DNA from 3 places in the Kitasatospora sp. NPDC049258 genome. Region 3 is predicted to be linked to each of the others. Evidence: riboswitches for the same ligand, from Rfam matches in the RefSeq annotation. Region 3 holds a riboswitch; each other region holds the start of a gene.
What was found. Region 3 has a riboswitch for thiamine pyrophosphate ahead of AB0K43_RS21285 (cytosine permease). Riboswitches for the same ligand answer to the same signal wherever they lie in the genome.

Region 1 (3,270 bases), on a different contig from region 3:
CGGCATGATCGCCGCACAGCCCACGTCCTCCAGCTTCCGCGCCAGCACCGGGTCGTCGTTGGTGTACGGGAGCACCGTGAAGCCGTCGTCGACCAGCGTCTCGGCGGCGTCCAGCAGTTCGATCGGGTCGGGCAGCAGGGTGCGCTCGTCCGCGATCACCTCCAGCTTCACCCAGTCGGTGCCGAGCGCCTCGCGGGCCAGCCGGGCGGTCAGCACGGCCTCGCCGGCGGTGAAGCAGCCGGCCGTGTTGGGCAGCACCCGGATCCCGTTGCGGGTCAGCACGTCGAGCACCGAGCCCTGGGTGCCCGGGTCGACCCGGCGCATCGCCACGGTGGTCAGCTCCGTCCCGGAGACCAGCAGGGCCTGCTCCAGCACCTCCAGGCTGGGGGCGCCCCCGGTGCCCATGATCAGGCGGGAGGTGAAGGTGGCGTCCGCGATCGTGAACAGGTCGTCGGCCATCGCGCTCAGCCGCCCTGGACGGCGGTGAGGATCTCCACCCGGTCGCCCGCGCTCAGCACGGTCTCGGCCCACGACCCGCGCGGCACCACGGCCTCGTTGAGCGCCGCGGCGACCCCGGAGGGCGCCTTGCTCAGCTGGGCCACCACCTCGGCGAGCGTGGTCGCGGCGGGCAGTTCGCGGGGCTCGCCGTTGACGGTGAGCGGGATCTGGTTCATGACGGGACCTCTGCGGTGAAGCGGCTGGGGGTGAAGGGGGCGGCGAGCTCGGGCACGGCCCCGGTGGCCAGGTGCTCGGCCAGCAGGTCGGCGGTGACCGGGGTGAGCAGCACGCCGTTGCGGTAGTGGCCGGTCGCCACGGCGAGGCCGGGCAGCGCGGTCGGGCCGAGCAGCGGGGCGTTGTCCGGCGAACCGGGCCGCAGCCCGGCGCCGGTCTCCACCAGCGGCAGCTCGGTGATGCCGGGGATCAGCTCGTGCGCGTCGCGCAGCAGCTCGTACACCCCGCCGGCGGTGACGGTGGTGTCGTGGCCCAGCTCCTCGCTGGTCGCCCCGATCACCAGCTCGCCGTCGGCCCGCGGCACCAGGTAGATGTGCTGTCCGCGCACCACGGCCCGGACGTTGCGGGACAGGAACGGCGCGTACGGCCCGGGGATCCGCAGCCGCAGCACCTGACCCTTGACCGGGCGGATCGCCGGCAGCACCCCGGCCGGCAGGCCGGGCAGCAGGTGGCTGCGGCAGCCGGCCGCCAGCACCAGCCGAGGAGCCGTCAGCCGCGAGCCGTCGGCCAGCCGTACACCCCTCGCCCGGCCGTCGGCGACCAGGAGCTCGACGGCCTCGGCCCGGTGCAGCACCACGCCGGCCCGCTCGCAGGCGGCCAGCAGGGCCGCCGACAGCCGCCGCCCGTCGACCTGGTGATCGCCCGTCACCTGGAGGCCGCCGCGCACGCCCGGGGCCAGCATCGGTTCCAGCCGGCGGCACTCGCGGCCGGTCAGCCAGTGCGACTCCAGGCCGAGCCGCTGGTGGAAGGCGAGCAGCTCGCGCAGCTCCGCACGGTCGTCGGAGTCCAGCGCCACCGCCAGCGTCCCGGTCGGCCGGTAGCCGGTGTCCAGGCCGGTCACCTCGGTCAGCTCGGCGGCGAAGGCCGCGTACCGCTCGTTGGACGCCATGCCCAGCCGCAGCAGCGGCTCCTCGCCGTACTGCAGCTCGGTGACCGGCGCCAGCATGCCGGCCGCGACCTGGGCCGCGCCCCCGCCGGGTGCCGGGTCGAGGACGGCGACCGCCAGCCCGCGCTGGGCCGTGCGCCAGGCCACGCCGAGGCCGATGATCCCGCCGCCGATCACCAGGACGTCAGGTGTCCGTGCCAAAGTCGATACTCCCTTCGCCGGCATGACCCGGATCAGGTTCGGACGGTCGCAGGCCGCCGCAGCCCGCCTCTCAGCCCGGTGCGCCGGGCTCCCGTGTGAGGTGTCCGTCCACCATAACGCCGGGTGCGCCCCAGCCCGAAGGTGCGTACGGGGGGTGGACACGGCGGTGGATAGGCTGACCCGGTGGTCGAACTGAAGAGAACCGGACGAGTGGTCGTGGTCGGGGCGGGCATGGCGGGCGCGCAGGCCGCGCTGGGCCTGCGGCGCGGGGGCTGGGAGGGCCGGATCTCGCTGCTCGGGGAGGAACCGCACCGCCCGTACGACCGCCCGCCGCTGTCCAAGAACGTGCTGCTCGGCACGGTCGACGACACCGCCTTCGACATCGACTGGGAGCAGCTGGGCGTCGAGCTGCTGCCCGGCCGCCGGGCCCTCGCCCTGGAGCCCGGGGTGCTGCGCACGGACGCCGGCGAGCTGCCGTACGAGGCGCTGGTGCTCGCCACCGGCGCCGAGCCCCGCCCGCTGCCCGGCGCTCCCGGCGCCCGGCTGCTGCGCACCCTGGACGACGCGCTGGCACTGCGCGAGCGGCTGCGGCCCGGGGTGCGGCTGGTGCTGGCCGGGGCGGGCTGGATCGGCGCGGAGACCGCCACCGTGGCCCGGCAGCTGGGCTGCGAGGTGACGGTGGTGGAGGCCGGCCCGGCGCCGCTCACCGGTGCGCTGCCCGAGGCGCTCGGCGCGGTGATGGCCGGCTGGTACGCGGCGGCCGGGGTGGCGCTGCACCGCGGCGTCGGCGTGCTGGCGGCCGAGCCCGGGGCGGTGGTGCTCACCGACGGCACCCGGCTGCACGCCGACGAGCTGCTGGTCGGGATCGGCGCCCGCCCCGCCACCGGCTGGCTGGCCGGCTCCGCGGTGGAGCTGGACCCTTCCGGCGCGGTCCTGGTGGACGAGCGGCTGCGCACCACCGCCCCCGGCGTCTGGGCGGCCGGCGACTGCGTCAGCTACCCCTCGGCCCGCACCGGCACCCGGCTGGCCGTGCAGCACTGGGACCACGCCCTGCAGTCCGGCGGCGCGGCGGCGGCCTCGGTGCTCGGCTCCCGGACGCCGTACGACCCGGTGCCCTACTTCTGGTCCGAGCAGTTCGGGCGGATGGTGCAGTACGCGGGCCGGCACGCCGACTCGGACGAGCTGCTGCACCGCGGCTCGCCCGAGGAGCCGTCCTGGACGGTGCTGTGGCTGCGCGACGGTGTGCTGGTGGCGGCCCTGTCGGTGGACCGGCCGCGCGACCTCAACCAGGCCCGCCGGCTGATCGCCGCACGGGCGGTGCCGGACCGCGCGCTCGCCGCGGATCCGTCCGTCCAGCTCAAGGCGGCGGTGGCCTGAGCGGGTGACAGGTGCGCCCGGGGCGCCGGAGGTGGCAGGCTGGGGGCGTGAGCACCATTGATCCCAAGATTGAA
Region 2 (3,270 bases), on a different contig from region 3:
TCGGCGGTGGCCGCCACCTTCACCCGGTTCGCCTCGGCCGCCGCCTTCAGCTCGGTCTCCCGGGCCAGCGCCTCGGCCGCCGAGATCCGCGCGTCACGGTCCGCCTCGGCCTTCGTCCGGGTCTCGTACGCCCGGGCGTCGGCCGGCTTGCGGACGTCCGCCTGGAGCTGCTGCTCCTTGCGGTGCGCCTCCAGCTCGGCCACCTTGGTCTCCTGGACCACCACCTCCTGCCGCGAGGCGGCCTGGGCGAGCGGCCCGGCCTGCATCGCCCGGGCCGTCGCGGTCTCCATCTCGGCCTGGTAACCAGCCTGCTGGATACCGGAGTTGCGGGTCGCCTCGGCCTTGCGGGCGAACGCCTCCTGCTCCGCCTCGGTGGCCCGCCGGTCGGCCTCCGCGGCCGCGATCCGGGCGTCCCGCTGGACGGCGGCGGCGTGCGGGGCCGCCAGGTTGGTGATGTACCCGGTCGGGTCCAGGATCTCCTGGATCTGCAGCGAGTCGATGATCAGGCCGAGCTTCTCCATCTCGGAGCCGGACGCGGCCCGGGTCTCCCCGGTCAGCCGCTCCCGGTCCCGGATCATGTCCTCGACCGTCAACCCACCGACGATCGACCGCAGGTGGCCGGCGAACACGTTGTGCACCCGCAGGCCCATCATCTTCTGCTGGTCCAGGAAGCGCCGAGCGGCGTTGGCGATCGACACCGTGTCGTCGCCCACCTTGAAGATCACAACGCCCTTGACGTGCACCGGAATGCCCTGCGAGGTGACGCACTCGACGTCCAGCTCGGCCTCGTTCAGGTCCAGGGAGAGCTTGCGCACCACCTGCACACCCGGCACCACGAAGGTGCCGCGGCCGGTGACGATCCGGAAGCCCAGCCCCTCCGCGAGGCCCTCGGTGCGGTGGGTGGAGCCCGAGATGACCAGCGCCTCGTTCGGCTCCGCCACCCGCCACATCAGCTTGAAGAGCACGATCAGTACGACGATGGAGGCCGCCACGGCCCCCGCGATGCCGATGAGCATCGGCTTTCCCCCTTCGAAGCGCACCGGCTCCGTGGCTGCGCTCGGTTGTGCAGGATGGCGCGGAACGCGGTGGCAGCAGCCGATTCTTCGCCTGCCGTGATCGGTTGGGAAGGCTCGGACGTCCTGATTGCGCATCAGGGGTGTCAAGATTGCGTCAAGACGCCCGCCGTCCCGCCGCCCCGGGCGGCACCGCCCCGCCTCAGCCGTACGCCGGGGCCACGTACACCGTGCGCGGCGGCTGGTACTCGACCACCACCACCGGGGTGCCCGGGGCCAGCGGCTCACCGGGCACCGCCAGGTACGCGAGGAAGGCCTCCGACCCCTGACGCTGCGGCACGTGGAGCATCACCTCGCCCACCAGCCCGGCCCCGACCCTGCCCGTCACCCGCCCCGTCAGCCCGACCATCCGGCCAGTGTGCCACCGTGCCCGCTGGCCGGAACCCGTCTGGACCTCGGCGGATCGGCCCGCTACGGTGTTGGACGTCTTACGCAGGCAATACCGTCTGCGAACAACGGGAGCTCGGAGCACCGGGCTGAGAGGGCGCTGAACGGTACGTCACAGGACGTGCCAGCCGCTGCGCCGACCGCAGGAACCTGGACCGGGTAATGCCGGCGTAGGGAGTAGAAGGTCTGATGACCGTCTTTGATGCACAGGAGAAGTCTGCCCGCCCGACGGCCGCCCCGGTCAGCAGCGCGGCCACCGGCTATCCGACCCCGGCCTGGCGCAAGGCCTACCTGGAGGGGTCCCGGCCCGACCTGCGGGTGCCGTACCGCGAGGTGCACCTCACCAACGGCCGCACGGTGCCGCTGTACGACACCTCGGGCCCGTACACCGACGCGGCCTACCAACCGGATGTCCGGCGCGGCCTGCCCGCGCTGCGCGACCCGTGGATCCGCCAGCGCGGCGACGTCGAGGAGTACGACGGCCGGGAGGCCCGGCCGGAGGACGACGGGATCAAGCACACCTCGCCGCGCGGCGGGAACCTCCGCAACCTGGACGCGGTCTTCCCCGGCCGGCCGCGCCGCCCGCTGCGCGGCCGTGACGGCGCCGCGGTGACCCAACTCGGGTACGCGAAGCGGGGGCTGATCACACCGGAGATGGAGTTCGTGGCCCTCCGCGAGGGGCTGGCCCCGGAGTTCGTGCGGGACGAGGTGGCCCGCGGCCGCGCCGTCATCCCGGTCAACGTGAACCACCCGGAGGTGGAGCCGGCCATCATCGGCACCAACTTCCTGGTGAAGATCAACGCCAACATCGGGAACTCCGCCGTCACCTCCTCGATCGAGGAGGAGGTGGAGAAGATGACCTGGGCCACCCGCTGGGGCGCCGACACCGTGATGGACCTCTCCACCGGCCGCAACATCCACACCACCCGGGAGTGGATCCTGCGCAACTCCCCGGTGCCGATCGGCACCGTGCCGCTCTACCAGGCCCTGGAGAAGGTGGACGGCAAGGCCGAGGAGCTGAGCTGGGAGGTCTACCGCGACACCGTCGTCGAGCAGTGCGAGCAGGGCGTGGACTACATGACCGTGCACGCCGGGGTGCTGCTGCGGTACGTCCCGCTGACGGCCCGGCGCAAGACCGGCATCGTCTCCCGCGGCGGCTCGATCATGGCGGCCTGGTGCCTGGCGCACCACCGGGAGAACTTCCTGTTCACCAACTTCGAGGAGCTCTGCGACATCCTCGCGGCCTACGACGTGACCTTCTCGCTCGGCGACGGCCTGCGGCCCGGCTCGATCGCGGACGCCAACGACGACGCCCAGTTCTCCGAACTGCAGACGCTCGGCGAACTCGGCCGGATCGCCCGGGAGAAGGACGTCCAGGTGATGATCGAGGGCCCGGGCCACGTCCCGATGAACAAGATCCGCGAGAACATGGACCTCCAGCGGGAGATCTGCGACGAGGCCCCCTTCTACACCCTGGGCCCGCTCACGACCGACGTCGCGCCCGGCTACGACCACATCACCTCCGGCATCGGCGCGGCGATGATCGCCTGGTGGGGCACCGCGATGCTCTGCTACGTCACCCCCAAGGAACACCTGGGCCTGCCCAACCGGGACGACGTGAAGACCGGCGTCATCACCTACAAGATCGCCGCACACGCCGCCGACCTGGCCAAGGGTCACCCGGGCGCGCAGCAGTGGGACGACGCCCTCTCCGACGCCCGCTTCGAGTTCCGCTGGGAGGACCAGTTCAACCTGGCCCTCGACCCGGAGACGGCCCGCGAGTTCCACGACGAGACCCTCCCGGCCGAAC
Region 3 (3,270 bases):
CCGCCTTGCGGACCAGGGTGGTGGCCCAGGTGGCGAGGGCGGCGGTCAGGAAGGCGAACAGCGAGGCCGAGGTCCACGCCTGCGGCACGAAGCCCACCCCGGACTGCAGGTTCTGCCAGAAGCCGGTCCACCAGCCGGCGATCGCGGTCGGCGCGATGAACTGGTAGGTGGCGAAGCCGATCGCCCAGGGCAGCAGCATCAGCCAGCGGGCCGGGGCGTCCTGCTCCAGGTTCCAGCCGCTGCGGCCGGCACCGAAGAAGTAGTCGACGGCGAGCACCGCGAACAGCGGTACGAACACCGCGCCGATCAGGTAGAGGAAGTTGGTGTAGCCGGCGCTGAGCTCGTGGACCCACAGGGCGAGGCCGGTGACCAGCGCGCCGATGCCGACGGTGAGCACCCGGCGGTCGACCCGGGGGAAGAGGTTCTGCACCGACATCGCGGTCGAGTACACGTTGGCGAACGACTGGTCGGTCTCCCGCACCACCAGGACCAGCAGGAACAGCCAGCCGGCCGTCACCCCGGTGAACGAGTCGAAGATCTTGCTGCTGTCGCCGTGCTGCTGGAGCAGCGCGATCAGGCCCAGCACGTAGCACCAGACCTGGGCCACCGTGTAGCCGGAGAAGGTCCCCCAGAACGAGGTGCCCGGGGTGCGGGAGTGCCGGGTGTAGTCCGCGGCCAGCGGGACGAAGGAGATCGACACCGCGATCACCGCGTCGGTGGCGGTCAGGAAGCCGTCCCAGTTGCCCGCCCCCGGGTCGGGGAAGCCCTGCCGGCCGAGCTGGACGGTGAAGTAGACCATCGCGACGCCCACCGCGATCGCCACGTACTTGCGCAGCACCGCGATCGCGCCCAGCGGCCAGATCGTCAGCACCGTGGTCAGCGCCCCCGCGAGCAGCACGAACAGCCAGCGCCAGCCCTGGGTGCCGACCACGTTCTGGGCACCGCCCGCGATCACGATCAGTTCGAACAGGCCCCAGCCGACGCACTGCGCGATGTTCAGCACGGTGGGCAGGTAGGAGAGCCTGGTCCCGAACAGCCCGCGCAGCACCGCCATCGCCGGGGCGCCGGTCCGGGCGCCGATCAGAGCGGCCACGCCCAGCATCGCGGTACCGATCACGGTGCCCACCACGATCGCCGTCACGGCGGCGGCGAAGGACAGCTCCGCCCCCGCCGCCCCCAGCACCGTCGCGGCGCTGGAGAAGCCGATCAGGCTGACGCCCAGATTGGCCCAGAGCGCGAACTGGGCGCGGAAGTCCAGGGTTCTGGGGGGTTCAGTGTCGAGCACCAGGGGCGCCTCGGGGCGCTCGGCCACGGGGGTGGCGGAGGTCGAGGCAGGGGAAGGCGAAACAGCCGTCATGGCCGATACTCCCTACGCCGGCATTACCCGGACAGGTTCCGGCGGTCTGCGCTCCCTCGACCACCCCCGCCGTGATACCCATGGCGTACGGTCGAACAGCGCACTCTCAGCCTGGTGGGTCCAAGCTCCCGCGTCGTTTCAGTTTGGAGCGCCAGGCTAACGGTCGGCGGCTCGAACGCCAAGGCCAGGGAGCTGCCGTCCGCATCGCGGGACCACCGGGCGACGGCACGGGTGGAACGGCCGCAGGTTGTCGGGAGCACCTAAGCATTCTCATGACTTCTTCAGGGGGCTGCTTACGGCAACTGAATCGGCTATGCGAAAAACTATGGCCAAGGTCCTGTCAGCTATGGAGGTCGTCCGTGAGCACCGAGCACGAGAGTGGGTCCACCGGGCCGCAGGAGGGTCGGTCCTCCGGCGTCCCAGAGGCGGGTGCTCCGGCTACTGACACCACGTCGGCCGCCGCGCCGCCGGCGGGTGTCGAGTCCGCAGACACGCTCGCCATGTCCAAGCCGTCCGCCCCGGCTGCGCCCGAGTACATCGACGCGCCCCCGCCGGTGCCGCCCGCCGCGGCGGGCTACGTCAGCGCGCCCCCGCCGGCCGCTCCGGCTCCGCCGGTGCCGCCCGCTCCGGCCGTGCCGGTGGCCCCGGTGTTCGCCGAGGGCGCGCCGCAGGGCGACCCGTACGCCGCCCCGGTCACCCCGGCCGGGCACCCGCAGGCGGCGCACCAGTCGCCCGCCGCCGAGTCGGCCCACCACCCGTTCGGCGCCGGCCAGCCGCTCGGCGGCTGGGGCACCCCGCCCGGCGGCGTCGGCGGCCCGGGCCAGCCGGGCGAGTGGGGCGGCCCGGGCACCCCGCCCGGCCCGCGCCGCAAGCGCGGCAGCCTGATCGCCCTGGTCGCGGCCGTCGCCCTGGTGGCCGGCCTGGCCGGCGGCGCGATCGGCGTCTCGCTCACGGACGGCAAGGACGGCAGCGTCGGCTCCTCCAGCCACACCAGCACCACGGTGACGGTCGGCGACAACAAGAAGGCGCTCGACCGGGCCCCGGAGTCGGTCGCGGGCATCGCCGCTGCGGCCCTGCCCAGCACCGTCACCATCAAGGCCCAGGGCTCCAGTGAGTCCGGCACCGGCACCGGTTTCGTCTTCGACACCGAGGGCCACATCCTCACCAACAACCACGTGGTCGCGCCGGCCGCCAGCGGCGGCAAGCTGACCGTGAAGTTCTCCGACGGCTCCTCCTACCCGGCCTCCGTGGTCGGCCGAGCCCAGGGCTACGACGTCGCCGTGGTCAAGCTCGACAACCCGCCCAAGGACAAACTCGTCCCGCTGGCGCTCGGCGACTCCGACAAGGTCGCCATCGGCGACGCCACCATCGCGATCGGCGCCCCGTACGGCCTTGAGGGCACCGTCACCACCGGCATCGTCAGCGCCAAGGACCGCCCGGTCGCCTCCGGCGACGAGACCGGCTCCCAGGCCTCGTACATGAACGCCCTGCAGACCGACGCCTCGATCAACCCCGGCAACTCCGGCGGCCCGCTGCTGAACGCCTCCGGCCAGGTCATCGGCATCAACTCGGCGATCCAGTCCAACACCAGCGGCTCCAGCGGCCGGGCCGGCTCGATCGGCCTCGGCTTCGCCATCCCGATCAACCAGGCCAAGTGGGTCGCCGAGACGCTGATCAAGGACGGCACCCCGGTCTACGCGATCCTCGGCGTGCTGCGCAACGACGACTACAAGGGCGACGGCGCCCAGATCCAGACCAAGGACGTCCAGGGCACCCCCGCCGTCACCCCCGGCGGCCCCGCCGACCAGGCCGGCCTCAAGCCCGGCGACGTCATCACCAAGCTCGGCGGCATCGCGACCGACAGCGGCCCGACCCTGGTCAGCGAGATCTGGACGCACAAGCCGGGCGAGAAG

Region 1: linked by a shared signal. The riboswitch ahead of thiO (glycine oxidase ThiO) and the one ahead of AB0K43_RS21285 (cytosine permease) in region 3 are both predicted to bind thiamine pyrophosphate.
Region 2: linked by a shared signal. The riboswitch ahead of thiC (phosphomethylpyrimidine synthase ThiC) and the one ahead of AB0K43_RS21285 (cytosine permease) in region 3 are both predicted to bind thiamine pyrophosphate.

What each region holds. Positions count from the first base shown of each region.
Region 1 covers NZ_JBFAQT010000008.1:10,195-13,464, forward strand. The annotation lists gene AB0K43_RS09445 (thiazole synthase) at 1-459, opposite strand, end outside; gene thiS (sulfur carrier protein ThiS) at 465-674, opposite strand; gene thiO (glycine oxidase ThiO) at 671-1,843, opposite strand; TPP riboswitch at 1,812-1,924, opposite strand; gene AB0K43_RS09460 (FAD-dependent oxidoreductase) at 2,003-3,196, shown strand; gene AB0K43_RS09465 (Rv2175c family DNA-binding protein) at 3,244-3,270, shown strand, end outside.
Region 2 covers NZ_JBFAQT010000005.1:86,497-89,766, reverse strand. The annotation lists gene AB0K43_RS06490 (SPFH domain-containing protein) at 1-1,016, opposite strand, end outside; gene AB0K43_RS06485 (hypothetical protein) at 1,216-1,422, opposite strand; TPP riboswitch at 1,521-1,654, shown strand; gene thiC (phosphomethylpyrimidine synthase ThiC) at 1,650-3,270, shown strand, end outside.
Region 3 covers NZ_JBFAQT010000025.1:49,722-52,991, forward strand. The annotation lists gene AB0K43_RS21285 (cytosine permease) at 1-1,357, opposite strand, end outside; TPP riboswitch at 1,348-1,499, opposite strand; gene AB0K43_RS21290 (trypsin-like peptidase domain-containing protein) at 1,858-3,270, shown strand, end outside.